Regions from separate parts of the Massilia sp. 01N417 genome, predicted to be linked through region 1. Evidence: predicted binding sites of a transcription regulator. Region 1 holds the regulator's gene; each other region holds the start of a gene.

Region 1 (7,407 bases):
CCGTTGTGCGGCAGCGTATCCATGCCGCCGCTGGCCATCGCCACCACGCGGTGCAGGACTTCCATCGGAATGTGGGCCGCTTCGGCGCCCTTGATGAACAGGTCGGACATCGCGGCCAGCGCGATGCTCATGCCGCCCGAGGCCGAGCCGGTGATGCCGGCCAGCGAGCTGACCGACACTGCCGCATTCACCAGCGGGTTCGGAATCCCCTTCAGGGCATCGCTGACGACGATGAAGCCCGGCAGCGCGGCGATCACGCCGCCGAAACCGTATTCGGAGGCGGTGTTCATCGCCGCCAGCAGGGCGCCGGCGACGGCTTCCCTGGAACCGCTGGCAAAGCGCTGGCTGACACGGCGGAAAGCGGTCGCGAGCACCAGCAGGATGCCGAGCAGCAGCGCGGCTTCGACCGACCAGATCGCCAGCACGCTCTTGACCGTGGCCGTCACCGGCGTGTGCACGCCCGGCAGCACTTCGGGCGGCACGGTGTAGGCGCCGGCGCCGTACCAGACCGGGATCATCTTGGTGAACGCGAAGTTGGCCACGCCCACCAGCACCAGCGGCAGCACCGCGATCAGCGGGTTCGGCAAGGCTTCCCGCGCCGCCTCCGCCTGGGCGGCCTCGGGCGCATCGGCGTGCACACCATAGCCCTCGCCTTTCGCCATCGCAGCGCGGCGGCGCCATTCCAGGTAGGCCAGGCCGACCACGATGATGAACACCGAGCCGATGGTGCCGAGCACGGGCGCGGCCCAGCCGGTGGTCTTGAAGAAGGTGGTCGGGATGATGTTCTGGATCTGCGGCGTGCCCGGCAGCGAATCCATGGTGAACGAGAAGGCGCCCAGCGCGATCGCGCCCGGCATCAGGCGCTTCGGAATATTGCTCTGGCGGTAGAGCTCAGCCGCAAACGGGTACACGGCGAACACCACCACGAACAGCGACACGCCGCCATAGGTCAGCAGCGCGCACACGGCGACGATCACGGCGTTCGCACGCGAGCGGCCGATGTAGCGGATCGCCGCCTGGACGATGGATTTCGAGAAGCCGGACATCTCGATGACCTTGCCGAACACGGCGCCCAGCATGAAGACCGGGAAGTAGAGCTTGACGAAGCCGACCATCTTTTCCATGAAGATGCCGGAAAAGACCGGCGCCACGGCGGACGGGTCGGTGAACAGGACCGCGCCGAGGGCGGCGATCGGTGCGAACAGGATGACGCTGTAGCCACGGTAGGCGGCCACCATCAGGAAGGCCAGTGCGGCCAGGACGATCAGAAACGACAAATTGGACTCCTCTATTGTTGTGCTTGGCTATGTCATTATTTCATTGCCTGATGAAATCATCGCATAAATTCGTGCTTATGTTGCAACGCATTATCGGCAGCGAAAAAAACCCGGCGGCTGCCGGGGCGGTGGAGCAGGCGCAGCTTACGCCAGGTGGCGCAGCGGATGCGCATGGGCCGGCCACACCGGCTCGAAGAAGCGCGCCACCATCGCCGGCGTGACGGCCTCCAGCGCGGGCGGGTTCCACTTCGGCGCATTGTCCTTGTCGATCACCAGCGCGCGCACGCCTTCGAGCACTTCGCCGTGTTCGAAGTTGCGGCGCACCAGCGAGCGCTCCATGCGCAGGCAGCCGGCCACGTCCATCGCGGCGCCGCGCACCAGCATCTCGCGCGTCACGCACATCATCAGCGGCGAGCGCTGGCGCATCGCGGCCAGGGCCTTCTGCGCGAACGGATCGGCGTCGCCCTCCAGCGAGGCCATCACGGCCGGCACCGAGTCCGCGCCGAAGTGCCGGTCGACCAATGCGCGGTTCGCTTCGAGTTCGCTGGCGCCGGCCTGCTGCGCGAACGGCGCGGCGAAGGCGCGGATCGCATCGGCCAGCTGCGCGCCCGGCGTCCGGTCGATCAGCGCGTGCAGGGCCGCCAGTTCGGCGCCCGGCACGAACACGTCGGCCAGGCCGACATACAGCGCATCGGCGGCGCCGATGGTCAGCCCCGTCAGCCCCAGATACATGCCGAGCGCGCCCGGCGCATGCGACAGGAAGTGGCTGCCGCCGACGTCCGGGAACAGGCCGATGTTCACCTCGGGCATGGCCATCTTCGTGCGTTCGGTCACGATGCGCAGGCCGGTCTCCGGCCCGCCCTGGGCGATGCCCATGCCGCCGCCCATGACCACGCCGTCCATCAGCGAGATGTAGGGCTTCGGATAGAAGTGGATCAGGTGGTTGAGTGCGTATTCTTCGGTAAAGAAGTCTTCCAGCAGTGCACTGCCTCCCGTGGGCGTGGCGTGCCCGGCCTGGTGGAAGAAGCGGATGTCGCCGCCTGCGCACAAGGCTTTCTCGCTGCTGCTCTTGATGACGACGGCGTCGACGGCCGCATCGTCGCGCCAGGCCAGCAGGGTCTCCGTCAGTGCACGCACCATTTCCAGCGACAGCGAATTCAGGGCCTTGGGACGGTCGAGGGTAATGATGCCGGTGCCGTTGGCAACGCGGGTCTGCACGTGTTCGCTCATCATGTTGTTTTATTTATTGAAATGGAAAACGGCATTGTAGCGCGGCCCGGAAAACGAAAAGGGCGCCAGATGCGCCCTTCGTTACTTGTGCTGCGCCAGCGGAATGGTCACGCTGTAGCGGCAGCTTCTCCTCCATCGTTGGGTATGCGCTTGAGCGGTGTACTACTGTGATCCTGCAGCATCTGCTTGTACTTCTGCACCTGCCGGTCGAGTCGGTCCATCAGCATGTCGATCGCGGCGTACAAGTCGTGCGCGGCACTGGCGACGTGAACGATCTTGCCGGCGACGCGCAAGTTGATCTCGGCCTTCTGGCGTTTTTCTTTCTCGGTGAGATTGTCAATGCAGAGGATGACGTGGGAGTCGATCACTTGATCGAAATGGCGGGTGATGCGTTCGAGCTTGTTCTGTACGTATTCACGGATTGCCGGGGTTACATCGAGATGATGTCCGCTGATAGTGAGATTCATACACACTCCTTTGATGATGCGCTGCCTGTCGTACGCGCATACCACGCACCAGGGCAGCGTTGTTGCAAGAAGCTTGCTGCAAGAGCTTGCTGAAAGAGCTTGCTACAGAGATTTACGGAGGCTGACGGGAGGGATCTTCAGCGCCTCGCGGTATTTCGCTACCGTGCGGCGTGCGATAACCATTCCCTGTTCCCCTAGCATCTCCGCGATCTTGCTGTCGGATAAAGGGTTCTTGGGGTCTTCTGCTCCTGTGAGTTGTACGATAAGAGCCCGGATCGCGGTCGAGGAGGCTTCTCCTCCTGCCTCGGTCGCGACGTGACTCCCGAAAAAGTACTTCAACTCGAACATGCCGTGCGGCGTCAGCATGTATTTCTGAGTTGTGACACGAGAAATTGTGCTCTCGTGTAGACCTAGTGTATCAGCTATCTCACGTAAAACAAGGGGCCGCATGGCAACGGCGCCATGGGAGAAAAAGTTCCGCTGGCGCTCCACGATTGCTTGAGCTACCCGAAGGATAGTATCGAAGCGCTGGCGCATGTTTTTGATGAGCCACTTTGCTTCCTGCAACTGCGCCGCCAGCTGGGATTCCGATTTCCCCTGCTTCATCAAGGTGGCGTACAGGCTGTTCACGCGCAGGCGCGGCATCACCTCGGGATTCAGCTGCACGCTCCAGCCATCCTTCGCGCGGCGCACGATCACGTCCGGCACCACGAAGTCGGAGACGTCGGAAGCAAAGGCCGCGCCCGGATGCGGATTGCAGTGGCGAATCACGGCCTGGGCTTCGCGCAGGTCTTCGTCGTCGCAGTCGAGGGCCTTCTTGAGCTTGTTGAATTCGCGCTGCGCGAACCAGGTCAGGTAGCGTTCGACGATGGTCAGTGCCATGCGCCGCGTGACCAGCGGCACGCCAGGCATGCGGCGGATCTGCAGCGCCAGGCATTCGGCGGCGCTGCGCGCGCCCACGCCGGGCGGGTCCATGCTCTGCACCAGCGCCAGCGCGGTGCGCAGTTCCTCGAATTCCACTTCGAGTTCGGCCGGCAGGCGCGCATGCAGCTCGTCCAGGGTTTCCTCGAGATAGCCGTTGTCGTCGAGGGTGTCGACGACGATCTCGACCAGCGCGCAATCGCGCGGCGACATGCAGGTCAGGCGCACCTGTTCCATCAGGTATTCGCGCAGCGAGACCGGGCTGGCTTCCAGCTGCGGGCGGCCGTCTTCTTCCTCGCCGCCGCTGCCGGAGCGGCCCGGCTCGCCCCAATCCATGTCGTGCTCGGCGCCGCCGGCATCGCCGTTGTCGCTGTCGCTGCCGCCGCCTTCGGCTTCGGCGCCGCCGTTGCCCTCCTCGCCCTGGCTGGACGAGGGCGGCGAGTCGGGCGTGGTGGACGTCGACGAACCGTTGTTGATCGCGCCGTCGGCCAGCAGGCGTACCGAACGGTCGAGCGGATCGTCGAGGCGTTCGAGCAGCGGGTTGTCGCTGAGGACCTGTTCAATCTCCTGGTGCAGCTCGAGAGTGGACAGCTGCAGCAGCCGGATCGACTGCTGGAGTTGCGGTGTCAGCGCAAGGTGCTGTGATGTCTTGAGTTGCAGCGTCTGTTTCATGACTACATCCGGAAATGTTCACCCAGGTAGACGCGGCGGACGGATTCGTTGGCGATGATATCGTCGGGACGGCCGGAAGCCAGTACCGCACCCTGGTTGATGATGTAGGCGCGGTCGCAGATGCCGAGCGTCTCGCGCACGTTGTGGTCGGTGATCAGGACGCCGATGCCGCGCTCCTTCAGGAAGCGCACGATGCGCTGGATCTCGATCACCGCGATCGGATCGACGCCGGCAAACGGTTCGTCCAGCAGCACGAAGCGCGGGTCGGTGGCGAGGGCGCGCGCGATTTCCACGCGGCGCCGTTCACCGCCCGACAGCGACAGCGCCGGGTTCTCGCGCAGCTTCTCGATCTGCAGCTCGGCCAGCAGCTCGTTGAGGCGTTCCTCGATGCGGTTCTTGCTCAGCGGCTTGCCGTTCTCGCGCTGCAGTTCGAGCACGGCGCGGATGTTCTCCTCCACCGTCAGCTTGCGGAACACCGAGGCTTCCTGCGGCAGGTAGGACAGGCCCAGCATGGCGCGCCGGTGGATCGGCAGGCTCGTGATGTCGGTGCCGTTGATGACGATGGCGCCGGCGTCGGCCGGCACCAGGCCCACGATCATGTAGAACGAGGTCGTCTTGCCGGCGCCGTTCGGGCCGAGCAGGCCGACCACCTCGCCGCAGGCGACCTGCAGCGAAACGTCGCGCACCACCAGGCGCTTGCCGTAGCTTTTCTGCAGCCCCTTGGCCACCAGGGTGCTGCCGCCGCTCGTGTTGGCGGCGGCGTCTGCGTGTACATCCATCATTGCTTTCCTGCTTCCGGTTGCGCGGCCGACGCAGTGCGGCGCGGATAAAAAGTAAAACTGGCGCGGGCCTTGCCGGGCCTGTCGACGCCGCTCGGGTCGTTCAGGTTCAGCAGGACTTCCTTGCGCGCATCGTAGGCGATGAATTCGCCGCCCATTTCACGCGTCACCTCGCGGCCTTCCAGCTGCCGGATGACGGCGTTCGAACTGAGCTTGACGACCTCGGTGCGCTCGTCGTATTCGATGCGCTCGGCCTGGCCTTCGTCCCACTGCTCGGGGCCGCCGTCGCGCTTCTGGCGGAACGACGCCGGCTTGCCGGGCGCCGCGACCAGGACGATGGTCCTGAAACCGTCCGGCGCCTCCTTGATCTCGGCACGTTCGGCCTTCAGCAGCATGCTGCCGCGGGTGGCGGTCACGCCGCCGGTCAGGACCACGGTCTGCGTGACCTGGTCCAGGGTCGCGTTGCCGCCGACGACCTTCAGCGGCTTGAGCGCATCCGCCCGCTCCGCCTGCGCCAGCGGTGCCAGCAACAGCGCAGCAGCGGCAAGGACGGCCTTCATTTACTGCTTCCCTGCCGGCGCCGCCGGCGTGCTTGCGGGCGCCGCCGCCGGCGCGGTGCGGCGCGGCGCGATGATGATGGTACCGCGTCCGCCGCCCGGCTTGCTTTCGCCGCTGGTGTCGTTGAACACGTTGGCCTGCTCGGTGCGGTTGTCGTAGGAGATGAACGGGCCGTTCACCTCGCTCGTCATGCGCTTGCCTTCGAGCTGCTTGACGACCGCGTTCGAGAACAGCTTGACCAGCTCGGTGCGCTCGTCGTATTCGATGCGCTGGGCCTGGCCTTCGACCCACAGGTCGGGGCCGCCGTCACGCTTCTGGCGGAAGGTCGCGGGCTGGCCCGGCGCGGCCGTCAGGGTCACCGCCATATAGCCTTCCGGCGATTCCGTGAGCACGGCCTTGTCGGCCTTGATGATCATGGTGCCACGCGTCAGCACGACGTTGCCGGTGAAGGTGCGGGTCTGGGTGACCTCGTCGATGTGCGCGTTGTTGAAATCGATCTTGGCCTGCTTGAGAGAATCCGCGCGCTCGGCCGAGGCAGTCAGGCTTGCCAGCGACAGCGCGGCGACAGCGAGTATTTTTTTCATTGTTTTCCTTTCGGCGGAAAGATGAGTTCTCCGCGGCCGCCCAGCGTGACCTGCTGTGTGGCGTTGTTGGCGACCATGCCGACGCCGGTGACCGAGGCCGCGCCGAGCGTCATCTGGATCGGCTTGTCGGTCTTCGAGATTTCCTCGTCCGGCAGCACGGTCAGCGCCTCGGTACGGATGCGCATCGGCTTCGACGTGGCGCCGCCGGGACGCGAGATGTCGACATTGCCGGCCAGGTCGATCTGGTTCTGGTCCTGGTTGACGTTGGCGGTGTTGGCCGTCATCGTCATGTGCGGACGGTCGGCGCTCATGGCCTGCACGACCGGCTTGTCGATCACCGAGGTATTGTTGGCCGGGCGGTGGGTCAGGCGCTCGCCCGAGATCACGTAGCGCGGCTGGCCGGTTTCCGACATCCGCACGAAGCTGAAGTTGTCGATGATGTAGTCCGGATCGTCGCCCACGTCGACGCGGTGCGCGTCGCCTTCGCCGCGCATCACCTGCACCAGCCAGAAGCTGCCGAAGGCGAAGAACAAGGCCGCCAGCATCAATGCCAGCAGACGCCAGCGGTGCGCGGTGCGCTTGTTGACGTAGGTGGTGGTCGCCATGGCTTGCGAGGGATTATCCAAAGTACGGTGCCAATGCCTGTTCGTAGGTTCCCTGGGCGCGCATCACCATGTCGCAGACTTCGCGCACGGCGCCGCGTCCGCCCGCATTCTTCGTCACGTAGTGGGCGCGGTACTGCACTTCCGGATGGCCGCTCGGCACCGTGACGGCAAAGCCGACACGGGTGAACAGCGGCAGGTCGATCACGTCGTCGCCGATGTAGCCGCACTGCTCGGCCGTCACGCCGGTCTTTTCCAGCAGTTCGGCAAAGGCCAGGCGCTTGTCGTGCTGGCCCTGGAACACGTGGGTGATCCCG
Region 2 (7,407 bases), on a different contig from region 1:
GCTGCTTGCCGCGGATGCCGTAGACCGGGTCGGGCTTCTGGCCGGCGATCATCGCATCCACCATCTTGCGCTGGCCCGGAATGATGACCATCGCCACGTTGGCGACCATGATGGTGCCGATCATCGCGCCGACGTGGATATAGGCCGCGCGCCCGCTCAGCCAGTGGGTCAAGGCCCAGGCGGCGGCGCTCAGGAAGACGAACATCACGGCGCCGAAGGCCAGGTCGTGCTTGCCCAGCTTCGAGCGGCACAGCAGGTCGTAGACGATCCAGCCCACCACCAGGCTGCCGAGACCGAGGCCGATCGCCTGCCAGCTCGACAGGTCGGCAACCGTGCGGTCGACCATCATGGCCTGGGCATTGAACCAGTAGACGATGATCAAAAGGGCAAAGCCCGATAGCCAGGTCGAATAGGCTTCCCACTTGAACCAGTGCAGTTCCTTGGGCAGCTCGGCGGGCGCGACCAGGTATTTCTGGGGATTGTAGAAGCCGCCGCCGTGCACGGCCCACAGCTCGCCGGCCACGCCCTTCTTCTCCAGTTCGCCGCCGGGCGCCGGCGGCCGCAGGGAGTTGTCGAGCCAGACGAAGTAGAAGGAGGCGCCGATCCAGGCGATGCCGGTGATGACGTGCAGCCAGCGCACCAGCAGGTTCATCCATTCAAGGCCATACGGAAGCAGGTAGTCCATGCACATCCTTTGCACGTGTGATTACGAGAAGATACGCCGGTTTCCATTTATTCAACATGAAAAATACCGTATATTCGACATAAGCACACGCATATACACTTCCGATGAGCAGCCTGCCCCAGCACCTCGACCTGCACCTGATCCGCATCCTCTACCTGCTGCTGGTGGAAAAGAACGTATCGCGCGTGGCCCTCAAGCTGAACCAGCCCCAGCCGTCGATCTCGGCCTCGCTGCGCAAGCTCCGCGAGCTGACCGGCGATCCGCTGCTGGTGCGCGGCGCGCGCGGCATGGTGCCGACCCAGCATGGCGAGAGCCTACTGGAACCGGCCAAGCGCATCCTCGACGAGACCGAGAACCTGTTCATCAAGAAGTCGCCCTTCGTCCCCGAGCAGGCGGCGCGCACCTTTCACATCGCCGCGCCGGATTACCTGGACACCCAGTTCCTGCCGGGCGTGGTGGCCGCGATCCGCCGCGGCGCGCCCAACAGCAAGGTCGCCATCCACCACCTGGGGCCGGGCACCGACTACCTGCGCATGCTGTCGGACGGCGAGATCGACCTCGTGATCGCCAACTGGGACGAGCCGCCGCCCCACCTGCACATCTCGAAGCTGTTCGAAGACCCGATCATCTGCACCATGCGCGCCGACAGCGCCTACGCGCGCCGCACGGCCGGCGACGCGATGACGCTCGAGGACTACCTCAGCCTGCCGCACGTGGCGCCCTCGCCGATGCTGCCGGGTTATCACGGCGTCATCGACGCCTTCCTGGAACGCCAGGGCATGCAGCGCAAGGTGGCCGTCGAGTCGCCCTACTTCGGCCTGATTCCCTACATGCTGACGCAAACCGACCTGGTGCTGACCACCGGCCGCCAGTTCATCCGCTTCTACGAAAAGACCCTGCCGCTGAAGAACTTCACGGTGCCGATCAAGTTCCCGCCGATGCGCTTCTATCAACTCTGGCACCAGCGGGTGCACCAGTCGCCCGAGCACAAGTGGCTGCGCGACCTGGTGACGGCGGCGGCACAGGCCCTGATCAAGGGCTGAGCCGTCCCTTTTTGGCGCACGCCTGCACCTCGGCAGTGCACGCGCACGCGAACGGGGCGCTGCGTGACTTCCGCCCGCGGCCGGTGCATCCTTAGCTTGTTCCTTCACCAAATTGGAACGCTTATTGCTATCAAGAAGTGCTAACGCACTTTTTTGGGAATTTTGCATGGATGCCTACAAAACCGGGGCCGACGCGCTCTTCATCCTGCTCGGCGGGATCATGATCCTGGCGATGCACGCCGGCTTTGCCTTTCTCGAACTGGGAACGGTGCGCCGCAAGAACCAGGTCAACGCCCTGGTCAAGATCCTGATCGACTTCGCCGTCTCGACCATCGCCTACTTCTTCGTCGGCTACGGCATCGCCTACGGCATGCACTTTTTCGGCAGTACCGATACCCTGGTGGCGAAGAACGGCTATGAACTCGTCAAGTTCTTCTTCCTGCTGACCTTCGCCGCCGCGATCCCTGCCATCATCTCGGGCGGCATCGCCGAACGCGCCAAGTTCCACCCGCAGATGGCCGCCACCGCCGTGCTGGTCGGCCTGGTCTATCCCCTCTTCGAAGGCATCGCCTGGAACAACCGCTTCGGCATCCAGGACTGGCTGCACAGCGTGTTCGGCGCGCCCTTCCACGACTTCGCCGGTTCGGTGGTGGTACATGCGGTGGGCGGCTGGGCCGCGCTGCCGGCGGTGCTGCTGCTGGGCGCGCGCCGCGGCCGCTATGCCAAGGACGGGCGCATCGCCGCCCACCCGCCCTCGAACATCCCCTTCCTGGCGCTGGGCGCCTGGATCCTGACGGTGGGCTGGTTCGGCTTCAACGTGATGAGCGCCCAGACCCTCGACAAGATGAACGGCCTGGTGGCGGTGAATTCCCTGATGGCGCTGACGGGCGGCACCCTGACCGCCTTCGTCATGGGCCGCAACGACCCCGGCTTCGTCTACAACGGGCCGCTGGCCGGCCTGGTGGCGGTGTGCGCCGGTTCGGACCTGATGCACCCGCTCGGCGCCCTGGCCACCGGCGCGGTCGCCGGCGCGATGTTCGTCTCGCTGTTCACGCTGGCGCAGAACCGCTGGAAGATCGACGACGTGCTCGGCGTGTGGCCGCTGCACGGCCTGTGCGGCGCCTGGGGCGGCATCGCGGCCGGCATCTTCGGCAGCCACGCGCTGGGTGGGCTGGGCGGCGTCTCGATCTGGTCGCAACTGGTCGGCACTGTGCTCGGCATCGTCATTTCCGGGCTGGGCAGCTGGATCGTGTACGGCCTGCTGAAGAAGACGGTGGGCCTGCGCCTGGATCCCGAACAGGAATTCGACGGCGCCGACCTGTCGATCCACCGCATCAGCGCCACGGCGGAGCGCGAAACCACCTTCCAGTGATCAGCCTGTGAATTCGGTGACGAACATCGCCAGCACGGCGACGGCCATCACGCCGGTACAGATCCAGCCGAGCGCGCGCAGCCGGCCCGAGATCTTCAGCTCGCCCATGATCTTCGTGCTCGAGGCCACCGCCATCATGATCACCATGACCGGCACCGCGATCACGCCGTTCAGCACCGCGCTCCAGTAGAGCGCCTTGATCGGGTCGACCGGCGCGAAGTTGATGCCGATGCCGGCCAGGGTCGAGACGATGATGATGGCGTAGAACTTGCGCGCCGCCGAGAACTTGGAGTCCAGGCTGCTCTTCCAGTGGAAGGTGCCGGCCATCGCATAGGCGGCCGAACCGGCCAGCACCGGAATCGCCAGCAGGCCGGTGCCGACGATACCCAGCGCGAACAGCAGGAAGGCCAGCTCGCCGGCGACCGGCTTCAATGCCGTCGCCGCCTGGGCCGAGGTCTGCAGGTCGAGCGTGCCGTGCGCGTGCAGGGTGGTGGCGGTGGTCAGCATGATGAAGAAGGCGACCAGGTTCGACACCGCCATGCCGACCAGGGTGTCGAAGCGGATCCGGCGGAACTGCGCTTCCACCTGTTCCGGCGCGCGCCGCAGCGGCTGCGCATCGGCATCCGCGCGCAGCTCCTCGACTTCCTGCGAGGCCTGCCAGAAGAACAGGTAGGGACTGATGGTGGTGCCGAACACGGCGACGATGGTGGTCAGGTATTCCTTGTGCCACTCGATGCGCGGCAGCAGCGTGGCATTCAGCACTTCGCCCCAGGGCACCCGCACCACGAACACGGTGGCGACATAGGCCAGCAGCACCAGGGTCAGCCACTTCAGCAGGTTGACGTAGCGCTGGTAGGGAATGAAGACCTGCAGCAGGATCGACAGCACGCCGAAGCCGACCGCGTAGTAATGGGGTTTGCCGGGAGCGACCAGGGCCATCGCGTCGCCCATCGCCGAGATGTCCGCCGCGATGTTGATGACGTTCGCGATCAGCAGCAGGCCGACGATCAGCCAGACCAGCTGGCGCGGCGCGAAACGCTGCAGGTTGGTGGCCAGACCGCGGCCGGTGACCCGGCCGATGTGGGCGCTGATCACCTGGATCGCCACCATCAGCGGATAGGTGAGCAGCAGGGTCCACAGCAGGTTGAAGCCGAACTGGGCCCCGGCCTGGGAGTAGGTCGCGATGCCGCTCGGGTCGTCGTCCGCCGCGCCGGTGATCAGCCCCGGGCCCAGCTTCGAGAGCCAGGCCGAGGCCTCGGGCGACGGCTTGTCTGAGTCCTTGGATTCCATGCCTGCATGATGCGGGCAAACGGCAGCGTCATCCGTTCGCCCGCGCACGCAAGTGCGGGCCGGCGCAGGCTGCGCCCTTCCGTGTAACAATGCGATTGAACCTTTGCGCGGCGTCCGGGTATTCACGGAAAACAGCGGAGACCGAGTGCGTGGACCAGCAAGCGAATGAGCGGTCCGATGGCGAGGCGGACCTGGTTGGCCGGATCGCGGCCGGGGACCGGCATGCCTTCGAAATCCTGTACCGCAGCTACTTTCCGCGGCTGACGCGCTTCCTGCACCGCATGACGCGCAACGCGGCCACGATCGAGGAGATCGTCGACGACACCATGCTGGTCGTGTGGCAGCGGGCGGCGACCTTCGACGGCAGCTGCAAGCCGTCGACCTGGGTGTTCGCGATCGCCTACCGCAAGGCCTGCAAGGCGCTGCACGGACTCGACGAACCGCTGGACGCCTTCCCGGACAGCTGGGAAGGCGCGGAAGACGAGCAGCCCGAATGGCGCTTCGAGCAGCAGCGCCTCGGCCATGCGCTGGACGCCGCGCTCGCCGCCCTGCCGCTGGAGCAGCGCGCCGCCTTCCAGCTGACCTTCTATCACGACATGAGTTACGCGGAGATCGCAGACATCATGGAATGCCCCGTCAACACCATCAAGACCCGGCTGTTCCATGCGCGCCGCCGCCTTGCCCTGCAGCTGGGGCGGCAACTGGAGGGCAGGACATGAGCCTCGACAAGACCTTTTCGGCCGAGCACAAGGCGGCGCAAGAAGCCCTGCCCTGGATGGCCAACGCTACCCTGGACGCCGGCGAGGAAGAGCGGCTGCGCGCCCACCTGCGCAGCTGCGCCTGCTGCCGCGACGAGCTCGCGCTGCTGCAGGCAATGCGCGCCGCCGGGCCGGGCCCCGGGTCGGGGCCGGCACCCGGCTGCGACCCCGACCGCGCCTGGGCCCGCATGCAGCAGCGCCTCGACCGGCCGCAGACCGCGCCCATGCCCGGCATCCTGGCGCGCTGGCGTGCGCGCATCGCCGCCAACGACCGCAGCTGGCTGCGCGGCGCGGTGGCCCTGCAATGCTGCCTGATCGCCGTGCTGGCGGCCCTGCTGGTGCGCCCGGACCAGGGCCAGGACGCGGCCATGGCCTACCGCGGGCTCGGCGCCTCGGCGCCGGTCCAGGCCGGCATCCTGGTCGTGTTCCGCCCGGACACCCCGGAACGCGAGCTGCGCCGCATCGTGCGCGCCAGCGGCGCCCACCTCGCGGGCGGCCCGACCGCCGCCGACGCCTGGCTGCTGGACGGCGGCAACACGGCGGTGGTGCTGGCCCGGCTGCGCGCCGAACCCGCCGTCGAGCTCGCCGAGCCGCTCGGCACCGGAGCACGGCCGTGAAACGCCTGCTCGCCGCCCTGCTGACGCTGGTGCTGGCCTGCTGCGCCCTGCCATGCGGGGCGGGCGGCGGCGCCGGCGACAGCGGCGCCAGGGCGGCGCGCCAGGTGCTGGTGATGCTGCGCATGCCGCCGCCGCACTTCCGTCCCGACAGCGCCTACGGCAGCGGCTACGCCGACGACGGCAGCCGCGCCGCGCGCCGCCGCCAGGCCGCGGAACTGGCCGCCGCCCACGGTCTCAGGGTGGTGGACGACTGGCCGATGCCGGCGATCGGCATCGATTGCTTCGTAATGGAAGAGCCCGACGACGTCCCGCTCGAGCGCGTGCTGGCTGCCCTCGCCCACGATCCGCGCGTGGCCTGGGCCCAGCCGGTCAACACCTACCATGGGCTGGACGGTGATCCCCTCTATGCGGTGCAGCCGGCGGCGCGCGCCTGGCACCTGGCCGAGCTGCACCGCGCCGGCACCGGCCGCATGGTGATGGTGGCGGTGGTCGACAGCGGCGTCGACGGCGACCATCCGGACCTGGCCGGCCAGCTCGCGCTGCGCCAGAACTTCGTCGACGGCATGCCGGACGCCGCCGAGGCCCATGGCACCGCGGTCGCCGGCATCGTCGCCGCGCGCGAAGGCAATGGGATCGGCATCGCCGGGATCGCCCCGCAGGCCAGGCTGATGGCCCTGCGCGCCTGTTGGGAAACGGCAAAACAGGAAACGCTCTGCAACAGCTTCACGCTGGGCAAGGCCCTGCATTTCGCGCTGCTGAACGGGGCCCGCATCATCAACCTCAGCCTGGGCGGGCCGGCGGACCGCCTGCTGCAGACCCTGATCGACGCCGCCCTGGCGCGCGGCACGGCGGTGGTCGCCGCGGTCGACCCGCTGCGTCCCGACGGCGGCTTTCCGGCATCCCAGCGCGGCGTGATCGCGGTGGCCCAGGCCGGCGACCGGCATGCCCTGCCGCCCGGCGCCCTGCGCGCCCCCGGCGCCGACATCCCCACCACCCTGCCCGGCGCACGCTGGGGCCTGGTGTCGGGCTCCTCGTACGCGGCGGCCCACGTGGCCGGGCTGGCCGCGCTGGTGCTCGAGCTGCGTCCCGGGACCGCGCCCTTGCAGTTGCGCAGCATGCTGGCGCCGCCGCTGCACACCGCCCTGGCCGCGCACGATGCTGATCGGGAACGGGAGCAAGCTGGTAGCATAGACGCATGCGCGACCATTGCGCGCGCCGCCGGAGCATGCGTTTGCCGATGTCACCAGACCACCGCCATGACCGCCAATGCTTCTCCCTGACGGCCGCCTGCCTGGGCCTCGGTCTTTTCTTGTCCTTGGTTTGCGCGGCCGGCCCGGCATGCGCCCAGACCAGCGGCAGCCTGAGCCTGGTGTCCGAGTACGCGGTGCGCGGCATCTCGCTGAGCGGCGGCCGTCCGGCCCTGCAACTGCGCATCGACCATGACATGGCGGACGGCTGGTATGCGGGCGGCTTCGCCTCGCCTGCCAAACTGGACGGCGACCGCCAGGCCGGACTGGTCCTCTACGGCGGCCGCGCCGGCAGCCTCCCGTCCGGCCTGTCCTGGGACGCCGGCCTCAGCCGCGCAGTCTTCCTGAGCAGCCACGAGTACGACTACACCGAATTCCATGCCGGCATCGCGCTG
Region 3 (7,407 bases), on a different contig from region 1:
GCCGTCGCCCAGCTGCACCACGCAGGGAATGCCCTGCGGCGACACGCGCAGGCTGACCGGCAGGCCGTCGTGCTGGCGGTAGGGCTGCAGGATCTCGGCCAGCTTGGCCGGGCTGACCGTGCAGGCGACGTCCATCTCCAGCTTGTGGCCGTACTGGATGCGCGCCTCGGCGATGCCGAAGGCCTTCTCGGCGGTGATGCGCAGGCCGCCGTTGAAGCGGTCTTCCGAGACCTTGCCGACCACCAGCAGGAATTCGTCTTCGCGGAAGATGTTCTTGTTGGCCTCGAACAGCTCGTTGTAGATCGTGACTTCGACCACCGAGGTCTTGTCGTCCAGGGTCACGATCAGGATCTTGCCGCGCTGGGTCAGCTGGGTGCGCACGCCGGTGATCACGCCGCACAGCATGCGCGGATCGCGCGACGGCTCCAGGTCCTTCAGCTTGGTCTTGGCGAAGCGCCGCACTTCGGCTTGGTACGAGTCGAACATATGGCCCGACAGGTAGTAGCCGAGCGCGGTCTTCTCTTCCGACAGCTTCTGGCGGTCGGTCCAGGGCGTGGCCTTCACATATTCCGGCGGGGCGACCAGGTCGGAGTCAATGCCGCCGAACAGGCTGACCTGGTTCGCCGCGGCCGCCGCCTGGCCGGCCGCTTCCATCGCGAAGCCGACGGAGGCCAGCAGCACCGCGCGGTCAACGCCGAAGCAGTCCATCGCGCCTGCCCGAATGAGGGATTCGATGGTACGGCGGTTGATCTGCTTGCGGTCCACGCGCAGGCAGAAGTCGAACAGGTCCTTGAACTTGCCGCCTTCGGTGCGCGCCGCGATGATGGCTTCGATCGCGCCCTGGCCGGCACCCTTCACGCCGCCCAGGCCGTAGCGGATGTTCGACACCTGCTTGCCGGTGACGGAGCGCGGCGGCCCTTCCGGGGTGAAGCGGAACTGCGATTCGTTGACGTCCGGCGGCAGGATGGTCAGCTTGCAGACGTCGATCGAATCCTCGACCAGGATCTTGATCTTGTCCGTGTCTTCCATGGCCAGCGACATGTTGGCTGCCATGAACGCGGCGGTGTGGTGGACCTTCAAATACGCCGTGTGATACGACAGCAGCGCATAGGCGGCGGCGTGCGACTTGTTGAAGCCGTAGCCCGCGAACTTCTCCATCAGGTCGAAGATCTCGTCGGCCTTCTCGGTCGACAGGCCGTCCTTGGCGGCGCCGGCGCGGAAGATCGCGCGGTGCTCCGCCATCTCCTCGGCCTTCTTCTTGCCCATCGCGCGGCGCAGCATGTCCGCGCCGCCCAGCGAGTAGCCGCCGACGATCTGCGCCATCTGCATCACCTGCTCCTGGTAGACCATGATGCCGTAGGTCTCGGACAGGATGGACTCGGTGCGCGGGTCCGGATAGTCGAATTTCTCGCCGTGTTTTCGCTTGCAGAAGTCCGGGATCAGGTCCATCGGGCCCGGACGGTAGAGCGCCACCAGCGCGATGATGTCCTCGAAGCGGTCGGGACGCGCATCCTTCAGCATGCCCTGCATGCCGCGCGATTCAAGCTGGAACACGGCGACGGTCTTCGCCTCGGTCAGCAGCTTGTACGAAGGCCGGTCGGTCAGCGGCAAGGATTCCAGGTTGAAGTTGGCGTCCTGCGGATCGAGCGCGCGGATGTAGTTCACGGCGCGGTCGAGGATGGTCAGGGTGGTCAGGCCCAGGAAGTCGAACTTCACCAGGCCGGCGGCTTCGACGTCGTCCTTGTCGTACTGCGAGACCACGCCGGCGTCGCCGCCCTGGGTGTACAGCGGGCAGAAGTCGGTCAGCTTGCCGGGGGCGATCAGCACGCCGCCGGCGTGCATGCCGATGTTACGGGTGATGCCCTCGACCTGCTGGGCAAGATCCAGCAGCTGCTTCACCTCTTCCTCGTTCTCGAGGCGCTCCTTGAGCAGCGGCTCCTCCTCGATCGCTTCGGCGATCGAGACCGGCTTGCCGGGCTTGAACGGAATCAGCTTCGAGATACCGTCGCAGAAGGTATAGCCGAAGTCCATCACACGGCCGACGTCGCGGATCGCGCCCTTCGCCGCCATGGTACCGAAGGTGGCGATCTGCGAGACCGCGTCGCGGCCGTACAGGTCCTTCACGTGCTGGATCACCAGCTCTCGCTTTTCCTGGCAAAAGTCGATGTCGAAGTCGGGCATCGAGACGCGTTCCGGGTTCAGGAAGCGCTCGAACAGCAGGTTGTATTTCAGCGGATCGAGGTCGGTGATCTTCAGCGCGTACGCCACCAGCGAACCCGCACCGGAGCCGCGGCCCGGGCCGATCGGCACGCCGTTGTTCTTGCCCCACTGGATGAACTCCGCCACGATCAGGAAGTAGCCCGGGAACTTCATCTTGATGATGGTGTTGTTCTCGAACTCCAGGCGCGCCTCGTAGCGCGGGCGTTCCTTTTCGCGCTGTTCCGGATCCGGGAACAACTGGATCAAGCGCTCTTCCAGGCCCTTCTTCGTTTCGGCGACCAGGAACTCGTCGATGGTCATGCCCGGGGTCGGGAAGTTCGGCAACTGCGGCTTGCCCAGCGTGAGCGTCACGTTGCAGCGCTTGGCGATTTCGACCGAATTGGCGAGCGCGCCCGGCAAGTCCTTGAACAGCTCGGCCATCTCGTCCTGGGACTTGAAGCACATGTTCTCGTTGAAGCGGCGCACGCGCTTGGCGTTGGCCAGCATCTCGCCCTCCGCGATACAGACGCGCGCTTCGTGGGCGATGAATTCTTCCTTCTTGATGAACTGCACCGGGTGGGTCGCCACCACCGGCAGCCCGAGGCGGTTGGCCAGCGCCACCGAATGGCGCACCTGCTGCTCCTGGTTGGGCTGGCCGGCGCGCTGGATCTCGACGTAGAAATGGCCGGGGAAGATGCGCGCCCAGCGCGTCGCTGCGGCTTCGGCCTTCTCGATGTCGCCGTTGTCGATGGCCTGGGCGACGTCGCCGAAGGGGCCGCCCGACAACACGATCAGGGCGTTCGACTGCGGCACCTCCGGCTCCAGGGTCGATACGGACGTTGCCAGCGCTTCCAGCCACTCGACGCGGATTTCCGCCCTGCCCTTGTACTGGTTGGTGAGCCAGGCCTTGGACAGCAACTCGCACAGCTGCAGGTAGCCGGTCTTGTTCTTGCAGAGGATCAGCAGGCGGAACGGCTTGTCGCGGTTCTCGTCATTGGTGATCCAGGCGTCGACCCCGACGATGGGCTTGAGACCCTTGCCGCGCGCGGCCTTGTAGAAGCGGACCAAGGCGAAGGCGTTGGCCAGGTCGGTCACCGCCAGCGCCGGCTGCTGGTCCTTCACGGCCGCAGCCACCAGGTCGTCGATGCGGACCAGGCCGTCGACGATCGAGTATTCGGAGTGTATGCGCAGGTGGGTAAAGGTCGGGGCAGTCATCCCATCATTTTACCGCGCCCTGACGAGTGACGGGATAGCTGACTTGCCTTTTGGAATGTCAGCGTAGCAATCGCGCACACTAAAAAGCCGGCCTTGCGGGCCGGCTCTTGACCAATTGAAAAGACCTCAGGCCTGCTTGCGGCGGCGCAGTAAACCGAGGCCGGCCATGCCCAAGCCCATCAGCGCCAGCGAGCCGGGTTCCGGCAGTGCGCGGGCATTGATGTCGCGCGCGGTGAGGACGACACCATTGTCGATATTGACCGTACGGAAGCCGACGGTGGTTAAGGAGGACAGACCGGTGGCTCCGGTAATGTGAGCATCGGCACCAGTCAGGGTGATCATTTCCTCATCGCTCGGATTCAACCAGAGGTCGAAAGCATTGTAGGTCTTGCTATTACCGGTCTTGTACAGGTAGCCCATCAGGTGATAGTCGGTGTTCGGCGATACGTTACTGTTCTGCAAAAAGGTGCCGCCGGTCCCGCTCATACGCAGGTAGATATCATTGGTGCAACCCGCTACATCGCCACCGCAATTGGCCTTCAGGCCAAAGCTGGGGCCGGTCGAGTTACCGAACCACAAAGCAAAGTAGTCATTGTTCTGCAGGGCGCCAGTGAAGGAAAAATTGAAGTCCAGGATCACACCCGACGTTTGCGCTGCTGGCAGGGAAAATGAGGTCACCTTGTCGCTTGCGCTGTTGACCTTATAAGTGGTTGAGCCGTCGACAAGCATTGTGGTGGCACTGGCCGAAGCGGTAGCGAAAATGAGTCCTGCGGCGATGGCGGAAAGTTTGAACATGTGTAGTAATTGAATTAATAAGATAGATTTCCATTAAGCAAAAAATGTGCCTGGAAGAAAATTTACTTATCTTTCAATCATTTGAAGATTCCCCACCGAAAAAGAATTTGTTCACTGTAAAGTTTTTCGACAGTAAAACAAACTAAAACGCTAACTTGAATTATTTTTTAAGAAACAAAATCTGGCATACGCATCAGCGGAAGAAATGACAAGCCTAAGGGCCACATACATAGCCGCGAAGAGCACTTGCCAGCCCGGCACTGGGCGGCAATTCAGGAATTTGTTGATTCGTCGCCTAATAAAATGTGGCGTGGCCATCCGCTCAGCTAGCTTGTGGCACCGGCGCCGGCTGCTGCATGCCATAACGGCGACGCATGCGCAGGAAGGGTTCTTCGATCGTGTTATAGCTCAGGGTTGCCAGCAGCCAGGTAGCGACATAGGTGATCAATATCATGATGGCTGCATCGATCCAGCCGTTGCCGACCAGCCTCACCATGCCGACCTGGGTGGCCAGCAAGTGCAGCAAAGCCATGTGCAAGAGGTAGAAGGAAAAGCTGACCTTGCCGCCATGGCAAAGCACGCGTTCGATGGGTGCCGGAAGGCGTGGCTGGAAGGATACCCAGGACAGGATGAATACCGCCCAACCGATGCTCTCGATCATCGACCAGAAGATCCAGAACACCGATTTCGGCGTCGCGCCGAAGGGTGCGTAACGGTGCAGCGCGGCGGTGTCGCAGACCACCAGCGCAAAGGAAATCAGCAGCAGCCAGGGCGAAAAAGCGTGCAGGCGTCCGCGGATCCGCGGCTGCTGGTACAGCATGGCGGCCAGCATGCCGATCAGGAACTGGTCGAAACGGCCGACGAAGGTACAGAAATACATCAGTGTGCTGTTTTCGTTGACGGTATAAGCGCTGAGTTTAAAAAAGAACATCAACAACAGCAGATTGAGCAGATAGCCCGGACCGCGTTCCATGGCAAAGCGCGCCAGGAAGGGGAACACCATATAAAACAGGAATTCCAGCGAAATGGTCCAGGCCGCGCCCGTGATCGGCGTACCCGAGGTCGGCGCGTGGCCGAGATTGGTCGCGAATAGATAAAGCAGATCCTGGGGCTGGAAATTGTCGCGCCCGATCGAGGTGGCGACCAGGAAGATGGTCAGGAATAAGGGAAAGATGCGCAGCACGCGGTTGCGCACGAAATCGCCGTAGACGATCGCGCGCTGGTGCAGGGCGATCTGCATGAACAGGAAGCCCGACAGGGTGAAGAACAAGCCGACCCCGGTATGCCCTTCCGTGATCAGGCCGGCCCACGGCGTTGCCAGCGCCGGGCCGCCGAGGCCCCGGTACTCGAGCTGGAAATGAAACAGGAAGACAATGGTCGCGGCCAGCCAGCGCAATTGATCGATGCGCGGGTTGTACTGCAGATTGAGCGAGTTCATAGGGCCGGCTGAGGTTGCGCAAAAAATAGCATTTTAATGCGAACTACCGCGAAACTACACCTTATCCACATCCCGGCTGACCTCACGGCGGCACTGTCTTATAATTGCTGGCTGTCTTCCTGTATTTGCTCCCCCAATGAACATGCACGTCAATATCGCCGCCTATAAATTCGTCACCCTCGACAACCTCGAAGAGATGCGCCAGCAATACCAGGCGCTGTGCAATGAGCTCGGCTTGAAAGGCACCGTGCTGCTGACGCCGGAAGGCATCAATATGTTCGTCTCCGGTCCGCGCGAGCACATCGACCAGTACCTGGCCTGGGTGCGCAGCGATGCCCGCCTGGCCGACCTGGAATGGAAGGAAAGCCTGTCGGCGGACCAGTCGCACCGCCGCATGCTGGTACGCATCAAGAAGGAAATCATCACGATGCGCATGCCCCTCATCAAGCCGGAACTGGGCCGCGCCCCGTCGGTGGAGCCGAAGACGCTCAAGCGCTGGCTCGACCAGGGACATGACGACGACGGCGTGCCGGTGGTGATGATGGAAACCCGCAACGCCTTCGAAGTGGACGTCGGCACCTTCGAAAACACGCTCGACTACCGTATCGAGAAGTTCAGCGAATTCCCGGACGTCGTCGCCAAACACAAGGATGAGCTGCAGGGCAAGACCGTGGTGACTTTCTGCACTGGCGGCATCCGTTGCGAAAAGGCCGCAATCCACATGCAGAACATCGGCTACGAGCGTGTCTACCAGCTCGACGGCGGGATCCTGAAGTACTTCGAGGAAGTCGGCGGCGATCACTACAAGGGCGACTGCTTCGTCTTCGATTACCGCACGGCGCTCAATCCAAAGCTGGAGCCGACCGAAACCGTGCAGTGCTTCGCCTGCCGCGCCGTGGTGACGCCACGCCAGCAACTGGCGCCCGAGTACGTGGTGGGCGTTTCCTGCCCGCATTGCTTCGGCCGCCAGGCCCAGGACCCGCAAGCGCAGGGCCAGGCACAGGTTTAAGGCTCCAGAATGACACACCGCCGGTATGTCCGGCGGTGATTTTTTATTTCATTCACGCGGCTTGCGTGCAATAAAATTTCATCTCTTGGGCGACTCGTCCTTCAGCCGAACAGCGGATGTGCGGGATCGGCAACGCCCACCAGGCCCACCGGATGGTCTGCCAGGCCGGTCGCGGCCTTGACCATGTTCTCGATGGTGATGTCGATATTGCCCGGGTCGACGGCAGCCGCGCCCGATCCGAGGTCATGGATGGCGGCAAGGTAATCCGATGCCATCTTGAGGCCGGCCGGGGTCGAATACGCCTGCTGTTCGGCGGGCTGGTCCAGGTGTGCCGTGAAGACGGTGGCGGTCGCCACCTTCCCGTTATAGGCGACACTGTCATTGCCCTGGGCCCCGCCGGCGATCTGGGTCACGACGTTATCGATGGTGATCGCATGCTTGTCCAGCAGATTGGCCCAGTAGTCGGCACCGGCAGTTTCCGCAGGGCGTCCGAACAGATGCTGGTAGACCGCATTGACGGTGGCGTGGCTGTCCATGCCCGCATAATTTGCCTTGTACTCCGCCGAAGCGGCAAAACTTGCCGAAATCAGCTGATAGCCGGTTGGATTATTCGCGAGGATATTGGTCCAATAAGCCAGGCCGGCAACGTCCGCCGGACGGCTGAAATAAGCAACATAAAGTTTCTGGACTTCTGTTTCGGTCGTAGTCGCCATCATGGCCTCCTTTTAGATAAGTGTAAAAAATATACCGT
Region 4 (7,407 bases), on a different contig from region 1:
GGCCGGATCCTGTCCGCCAACGTCGCCGCATGCCAGCTGTTTGGCTATACGCAGGATGAATTGCTGGCGCGCAATATCGGCGACCTGCTCGACAACAAGGACCCCGACCTGGTGGCCGCGCTGGCGCAGCGTGCCGCGGCCGGCAAGGGCACGTCCGAGCTGGCCTTCGCGCGCCGCAGCGGCGAGCGCTTCGAGGCGCGGGTCGCCGCCAGGGTATTCACGGACGGCGACGGCCGGCCGGTCACCAGCATGAACGTCCACGACGTCAGCGACAGCAAGAATGCGGAAGCGCTATTGCGCGAAAGCGAGCAGCGCTTCCGCATGCTCTACGATCATGCGCCGATCGGCATCGGCCACATCGACCTCGACGGTAAGTGGATCTATGTGAATCGTGCCTTCGCGGCGATCGCCGGCTACACGCAGGAAGAACTGGTCGGCCGCGACAATCTCGAGCTGGCCCCGCCCGAGGAGCGCGAGCGCAGCCGCCAGTTCACCGAACAGTTGCTGTCCGGCGCCATCGAGATCCAGCGCGACCGCCGCCTGCTGCGCAAGGACGGCAGCACGCGCTGGATCCGCCTGACCGCGAAAATGTTCCGCGACGATGCCGGCCAGCCGCTGTACGGCATCGTGCTGTTCTTCGACATCACCGACGCCATGCACGCCGAGGAAGCGCTGCGCCGCAGCGAGGAGCGCTTCCGCACGACCTTCGAGCATGCGCCGCTCGGCATCGCCGAGTGCGCGCCGGACGGCCGCTTCGTGGCCGCCAACACGACCATGCTGGCGATGCTGGGCTATACCATGGACGAGCTGGAAACCCTGTCGAACCAGGACATCACCCATCCGGCCGACCAGGAAACCTCGATCCACAATTTCCACAAGCTGCTGACCGGCCAGCAGGCCGTGACGGTGGCGGAGCAGCGCTACCTGCGCAAGGACCGCTCGCAATTCTGGGTCAACGTCACCTGCTCGCTGCGCAGCAGCGGCGACGGTCCGCGCGTGCTCGAGATCGTCGAGGACGTCACGGGGCGCAAGAAGGCCGAGGAAGCCTTGCGCGGCGCGGTCGAGTATTCCTACCACCTGGCCAGCCACGACACCCTGACCGGCCTGGCCAACCGCGCCAGCTTCAACGAGCGCCTGAAGGATGCGCTCAAGTACGCCCAGCGCGACGGCCACCTGGTCGCCGTGCACATGCTCGACCTGGACCGCTTCAAGTCGATCAACGACACCCTCGGCCACCACGCCGGCGACCTGCTGCTGAAGGAAGTCGCGCGGCGCCTGCGCACCCACATCCGCGAAACCGACCTTGCCGCCCGCCTCGGCGGCGACGAGTTCGTGATCGTCCAGACCCACCTGGCGGAGGCGGGCGCCGCCGAAGTACTGGCCGACAAGATCGTGGTCGAGCTGAGCCTGCCTTACCTGCTGGACGGCCAGGAAGTCTACAGCGGCACCAGCATCGGCATCGCCGTGTATCCGAACGACGCGCACGAGCCGGGCCAGCTGGTGAAGCTGGCCGACCTGGCCCTCTACGAAGCCAAGAACCAGGGGCGCCTGAACTACCAGGTGTACCGCGAATCGCTGGGCAAGGCGGCCCAGGAAGCCAAGCGCTTCGAGCGCGAGCTGGAGCGCGCGCTGCGCGAGGAAGAACTCTGCCTGCACTACCAGCCGCAATACGACCTCGAAAGCGGGCGCATCGTCGGCATCGAGGCCCTGATCCGCTGGCTGCATCCGGAGCGCGGCCTGCTGACCGCCTCCGACTTCATCCAGGAAGTGGAAAACGCCAACCTGATGCTGCCGGTCGGCGAATGGGCGCTGCGCACCGCCTGCTCGGCCCAGGCCCGCTGGGTGCGCGAGGGGCTCGTGGTGCCGCTGACCTTGAACGTGTCCTCGAAGCAGATGCGCCATCCGCGCTTTCCGGCGATCTTGAACCGGGTGCTCGACGACACCGGCCTGCCGCCCTCGCTGCTGCGCCTGGAGATGCGCGAGAGCGTGCTGCTGGATCCGAAATTCTCGGCCCAGGCGCTGCAGGAGGTGCGCAAGCGCGGCGTGAGGCTGGGACTGGACGATTTCGGCGCCGAGCTGGCGGCCCTGTCCTCGCTGCAGAAATTCCCGCTCGACATCGTCAAGCCGGGCCAGGAACTGGTGCGCCGGCTGTCGCGCCACGACAATGCCTCGGCCATGCTGTCGGCCCTGGTCGGGGTCGCGCGCGACGTCAAGATCACGGTCTGCGCCGACGGCATCGAAACGGCGGACCAGCTGGCCGCCGTCAAGAATCTCGGCTTCGACTGCGGCCAGGGCTATCTGCTCAGCCCGCCGATGGCAGCCTCCGACATGGACCGCTTGGTGGCGGCCGAACTGGCCGGCTGAGGCACTTTTCGCCTGTCCTGCATTGAACAGGCGGCCAAGCGATCCATGGCAAACGCGATGTCAAAACGGTTCAATCGCGCAGGCGCACGCGTCCAATGAGTTTTCAAACTGCCGATAAGAGGGCGATGTGCCACATCGCTGAACGACCGCTTACCGCTGATTTTTATCGACCTGTCGCGATAACCCGCGAGCGGCTGGCATTTCATGCAAATCGCTTATCGAATTCCGGCGCAGGCATTTACGATCGATTCCGAATTAATAATCCGCCTTGCATGAACCAGTTTCTGTCAGTGTTTTTTACAATACCAAAAATAAAATTGAGGAAAATAACCGCAAGTTATTGAAAGATCTGAAAAAACTTATGGTGGCATGAAAAATGCTCAATTGTGAGCGCAACATTTCAATCACAAATGAAGGAGATTTCATGTCTATTGCATCCAAATTCGCCGTTGTCGCAATTCTGTCGGGCGCTTCCCTTGCAGCGCAAGCCGCACCTGTTACCTACCTTGGCGGTGACAATAGCGTGTCCTCGCTTGCGCAAATGGTCAACTCAACTGCGGCAGCCGCAGCTTTTCTTTCGGTGGCTGGAAATCTCAATACGGTTGATTTTGAATCGGCCTTGCCGGCCAACCTGACCATCACCGGCGGCGTCACGACCAACAACTCGGGATGCGGTGCCTTATGCGGGTTTAACACGACGGCCGGCGGACAATACTTCCGGAGCCTGGTTGGCGGTTCGGTGACGTTCAGCTTCGTTAATCCGGTCGATGCTTTCGGTTTTTACATTACCGGCCTGCAGACGGAGGCAGTGCAGCAACAAACTATCGTCTATGTCGATGGCTCGTCAGTCACCCAGACGATTAACGTACCGTCCGCAACGGGTGGGGGAGGGGCTTTCGTCGGGTTTATCGACTACGGCAACCTGATTGCAAGCGTAACTTTCAATGCCGCGAATGATATCGTCGCGTTCGATGATTTACGTTTTGGCCGCTCCGAAAACAATCCAGGCGGCCCCAATACCGATGTTCCGGAACCCGCTACTCTTGCCTTGTTCGGTCTGGCTTTCGCGGGACTCGCTTCGACCCGGCGTCGTAAATCCAGCTAATTGCATGAATGGCTGTACGACTGGCGCAGAGCCATTTTCTGCGCCAGTAATTTCGTCACGAATCAAATCCAGAACGACCCGCGGCGCTCGGCAAACTTCCAGCCGCTGTCGGTCAGCCTGAACCTGTCGTAAAAGACGCCGGGCACCGGCGTGTCGGCGGCGGCTGGCCTGGGGCCGCCCTCGGCGGGACGCCTGGCGGACAACAGCAGGATCCGCGATTGCCCGCGCGCCGATTCGGCATCGTCGACAGTGACGATGATGTCGGTGCAGACGTGGAAGGTCATGACGTCAAGCGGCCGCTTGCGGAAGGCGGCGAGGATGGCATCAGTGCCGGCGATGGCCTGGTCCGGCGCCGAGGGCCGGAAGAGCAGGGCGTCCGGCGTGAACAAGGCCGCGAGTTCTTCGTAACGCCGCTGGTCGTTCAGGTAGGCGTATTCCGAGATCAGGCGGGCACAGGCCCTTTCTATGGCGGCGTGGTCGCTGGTGGACATCGTCATGCCCTCAAGCCGATTCCGGCACGCGCCGGGTCTTCAGGAAGTCTTCGAGGCTCTCGCCGCGCATCCTGGCGTAGACCGCCAGGTTGGACATCCTGACCACGCGGGCGAATTTTTCCAGCACAAAGAAGCTGACGCCATACTTCACCAGCCCGAGCCAGTCCTGGCCGCTCACCAGGCCGCGCTCTTCTTCGTTCAGTTGCAGCTCGTCGAAGGCGGCGTCGAGGTCGCGCGCGACCAGTTCGCGGAAGGCCGGTTCGCGATGGCGCCAGAAGAAGCGGTTCAGGCGCGCGGCGTGGATGCTGGCGTTCAGGTCGAAGGGATAGGTGCCTTCGAGATCCTCCAGGCCGGCGGTCTGCGGATTGCCGTACACCGGCGCGGCGGGGGCGTGTTCGTCGCCGCCCTGTTCGTAGAGGGCGACCGCCATGTTCGTGGTGGTGGCCAGGTAGTGGCTCTGGTGGATGCAGCGGATGTTGTCGTTCAGGGCACCGCGCATGGCCAGCCACATGATCACCTCGGCGCTTTCGGCGCCGCCGAGTTCCACCAGTTCCGCGTGGCGCATCTTCGCCAGCTTTTCCGGTTCCTCGACGATCAGGCGCAGGAATTCCTCGTCCCATTCGATGTTGTTGAAACCGGTACGCTCGCCATGGATCTGGTGCGACAGGCCGCCGGTGCCGACCACCGCGACCTTCAGGTCTTCCGGATAGGATTCGATGGCGCGCCGCACCGCCTTGCCCAGCTTGTAGCAGCGCGCGGCGGTGGGCAGCGGGTATTGCAGGACATTGATCGCAATCGGCACGATGGCGCCCGGCCAGCTGGGCTCGTGCGGCCACATCAGGCCCAGCGGCGAATTGCAGCCATGGTCGAGCGGACGGTCCTGGAACATGGCCATGTCGAATTCGTCGTTGACCAGGGATTCCATGACGTGGATGGCCAGCTTCGGATGGCCCTCGATGTCGGGCAGGGGGCGCTTGCCCGCGCCCTCGTCGGCCATCTCGAAGTTCGGCGAGACGCCGACCGCGAAGGTCGGATAGCAATCGAAGAAGAAGCTGTTCGCGTGGTCGTTGTAGAAGAACAGCAGCACGTCCGGCTTCTGCTCTTCCAGCCATTTCGCGACCGGCTTGTAGTTCTCGAACAGCGGCGCCCAGGCCGGGTCGTTCTGCCGCTTCTTGTCGTATGCCAGTCCGATGGTGGGGACGTGCGAGGTCCCGATACCGCCAATAATCTTCGCCATGTTCTCTCGACTCCCTGATTCAATTCGACTTCATGTCCAGCCATTCGCGCAAGGCGCGCAGGACCGCTTCGGGTTCTTCCATCATCGCCATATGGCCGCTGCGGTCGATCAGGCGCAGCGCGGCGCCCGGGATCAACCCGGCCATGCGCTCATGGCGTTCGGGCGGGCTCCAGCCGTCTTCCATCCCGCAGATCACCATCGTCGGGCAGGCGATGCCGGTCAACACATCGGTGGCATCCGGGCGGCCTAGGAGGGCGCGGGTCTGGCCCGCGTAGATCTCGGCCGACATCCGTCCCACCATGTCGACCACCGCCTTTACCAGCTGTGGATCGTCACGGTTGGCGGGGGCCAGCATCGGCAATCCCCAGGTCGCCGCGATCGAGGCGATACCTTCCGTCAGCGCCTGGTTCACCAGGACCATCCGCCTTTCCCGTTCGCCGGGCGCGGCCGCCTCGAAGCCGGTATCCAGCAGGGCCAGCCTCTCGACGCGCTGCGGCGCGCGCCGGACGATTTCCAGCGCCACCCTGCCACCCATCGAGTGGCCGGCCAGGGCAAAGCGCTCGGGCGCATTCGCCAGCACCTTGCTCGCCATGGCCTGCATCGAATCCAGGCCCTCGAAGCTGATCGTGCGGACATCGTAGTCCGGCCGCAGGGCCGCGGCCTGGGCTTCCCAGACGGCGGCGTCGCACAGCAGGCCGCACAGCAGATAAATCGTTTTTTCCATGTCAGTCGATGTATTTCAGGCCCGCCTTGGCGAGCGGCTCGCGCATGGCGTACATGTCCAGGCCCAGCACGCCGGAGGCCAGTTTCGCGCGCTTCTCGCCTTCGAGGTCTTCGCGCTTCTGCGCGGCTTCCGCAACCCTTGCGGCATCCCCGCCCGGCACCACGACCACGCCGTCGTCGTCGGCGATCACGGCGTCGCCCGGATTGACCAGGGCGCCGGCGCAGATCACCGGGATGTTCACCGAGCCGAGGGTCGCCTTGATCGTGCCTTTCGCGCTGATCGCCTTGCTCCACACCGGAAAGCCCATCTCCTTCAGCACGCGCACGTCGCGTACGCCGGCGTCGATGATCAGGGCCTTCGCGCCGCGCGCCATGAAGCTGGTCGCCAGCAGGTCGCCGAAGAAGCCGTCCGTGCACTCGGCGCTCAAGGCGGCCACCACCACGTCGCCGGGCTGGATCTGTTCCGCCGCCACGTGCAGCATCCAGTTGTCGCCGGGGTGCAGCAGCACGGTGACGGCGCTGCCGCCCGCCTGGGCGCCCGGGTAGATCGGACGCATGTACGGCTTCATCAGGCCGACCCGGCCCATGGCTTCGTGCACGGTGGCGCTGCCGAAGGCCGTCAGGCGTTCGACGATGCCGCGGTCGGCGCGCTCGATGTTGCGCTTGACGATGCCGAGCTGGTTCATATGAGGCGTGGTCATCTTACAGTCCTTTGTTCCTGAGTGCGGCATCCAGGCGCGGATAGACCCTGCGCGCATTGCCTTCGAAGATCTGGAAGCGGTCCTCGATGGACAGCGCGGCGGCCTCGATATAGCGCCTGGTGTCGTCGTAGTAGTGGCCGGTCTGCGGGTCGATGCCGCGCACCGCGCCGATCATTTCGGAGGCGAACAACACGTTCTTCACCGGGATCACCTTGGTCAGCAGGTCGATGCCCGGCTGGTGGTAGACGCAGGTGTCGAAGAAGATGTTGTTCAACAGGTGCTCTTCGAGCAGGGGCTTCTTCATCTCCTGGGCCAGGCCGCGGAAGCGTCCCCAGTGGTAGGGGACGGCGCCGCCGCCATGCGGGATCAGGAACTTCAGGGTCGGGAAGTCCTTGAACAGCTCGCTGGTAAGGCATTGCATGAAGGCGGTGGTGTCCGCGTTCAGGTAGTGGGCGCCGGTGGTGTGGAAGCAGGGATTGCAGCTGGTCGAGACGTGGATCATCGCCGGGATGTCGTACTCGACCATCTTTTCGTAGATCGGATACCAGAAGCGGTCGGACAGCGGCGGCGAGTTCCAGTGGCCGCCGGACGGGTCCGGGTTCAGGTTGATGCCGACCATGCCGTATTCCCTGATGCAGCGCTCCAGCTCGGGAATGCAGCTGCGCGGATCGACGCCCGGCGACTGCGGCAGCATGGCCGCGCCGATGAAGTTGTCGGGGAAGAGCCGGGAGACGCGATAGCACAGTTCGTTGCAGATCGCGGCCCAGGTGGCGCTGGTCTCGAAGT

What was found. The regulator sigma-54, encoded in region 1, starts transcription at its own class of promoters, with help from an activator protein. The targets are predictions, from matches to a motif close to TGGCANGNAANCTGCTTT.
Region 2: a site for sigma-54 is predicted at 1,842-1,859, ahead of AC1DOQ_RS01390 (ammonium transporter). Genes of this name have one in related genera too.
Region 3: a site for sigma-54 is predicted at 4,244-4,261, ahead of AC1DOQ_RS20960 (PEP-CTERM sorting domain-containing protein). Genes of this name have one in related genera too.
Region 4: a site for sigma-54 is predicted at 2,730-2,747, ahead of AC1DOQ_RS15280 (PEP-CTERM sorting domain-containing protein). Genes of this name have one in related genera too.

What each region holds. Positions count from the first base shown of each region.
Region 1 covers NZ_JBFTRS010000003.1:218,793-226,199, forward strand. The annotation lists gene AC1DOQ_RS04770 (GntP family permease) at 1-1,277, opposite strand, end outside; gene AC1DOQ_RS04775 (enoyl-CoA hydratase/isomerase family protein) at 1,422-2,507, opposite strand; gene hpf (ribosome hibernation-promoting factor, HPF/YfiA family) at 2,615-2,974, opposite strand; gene AC1DOQ_RS04785 (RNA polymerase factor sigma-54) at 3,077-4,567, opposite strand; gene lptB (LPS export ABC transporter ATP-binding protein) at 4,570-5,346, opposite strand; gene lptA (lipopolysaccharide transport periplasmic protein LptA) at 5,346-5,906, opposite strand; gene lptA (lipopolysaccharide transport periplasmic protein LptA) at 5,907-6,488, opposite strand; gene lptC (LPS export ABC transporter periplasmic protein LptC) at 6,485-7,093, opposite strand; gene AC1DOQ_RS04810 (KdsC family phosphatase) at 7,107-7,407, opposite strand, start outside.
Region 2 covers NZ_JBFTRS010000001.1:299,247-306,653, reverse strand. The annotation lists gene AC1DOQ_RS01400 (urate hydroxylase PuuD) at 1-685, opposite strand, end outside; gene AC1DOQ_RS01395 (LysR substrate-binding domain-containing protein) at 790-1,728, shown strand; gene AC1DOQ_RS01390 (ammonium transporter) at 1,895-3,100, shown strand; gene AC1DOQ_RS01385 (NRAMP family divalent metal transporter) at 3,101-4,390, opposite strand; gene AC1DOQ_RS01380 (RNA polymerase sigma factor) at 4,540-5,109, shown strand; gene AC1DOQ_RS01375 (zf-HC2 domain-containing protein) at 5,106-5,765, shown strand; gene AC1DOQ_RS01370 (S8 family peptidase) at 5,762-7,045, shown strand; gene AC1DOQ_RS01365 (TorF family putative porin) at 6,961-7,407, shown strand, end outside.
Region 3 covers NZ_JBFTRS010000021.1:101,647-109,053, reverse strand. The annotation lists gene dnaE (DNA polymerase III subunit alpha) at 1-3,414, opposite strand, end outside; gene AC1DOQ_RS20960 (PEP-CTERM sorting domain-containing protein) at 3,541-4,209, opposite strand; gene AC1DOQ_RS20955 (acyltransferase family protein) at 4,532-5,647, opposite strand; gene AC1DOQ_RS20950 (sulfurtransferase) at 5,784-6,656, shown strand; gene AC1DOQ_RS20945 (DUF4214 domain-containing protein) at 6,758-7,369, opposite strand.
Region 4 covers NZ_JBFTRS010000013.1:96,131-103,537, forward strand. The annotation lists gene AC1DOQ_RS15275 (sensor domain-containing protein) at 1-2,364, shown strand, start outside; gene AC1DOQ_RS15280 (PEP-CTERM sorting domain-containing protein) at 2,789-3,469, shown strand; gene AC1DOQ_RS15285 (nuclear transport factor 2 family protein) at 3,532-3,966, opposite strand; gene AC1DOQ_RS15290 (gallate dioxygenase) at 3,971-5,197, opposite strand; gene AC1DOQ_RS15295 (alpha/beta fold hydrolase) at 5,217-5,921, opposite strand; gene ligK (4-carboxy-4-hydroxy-2-oxoadipate aldolase/oxaloacetate decarboxylase) at 5,923-6,606, opposite strand; gene AC1DOQ_RS15305 (amidohydrolase family protein) at 6,623-7,407, opposite strand, start outside.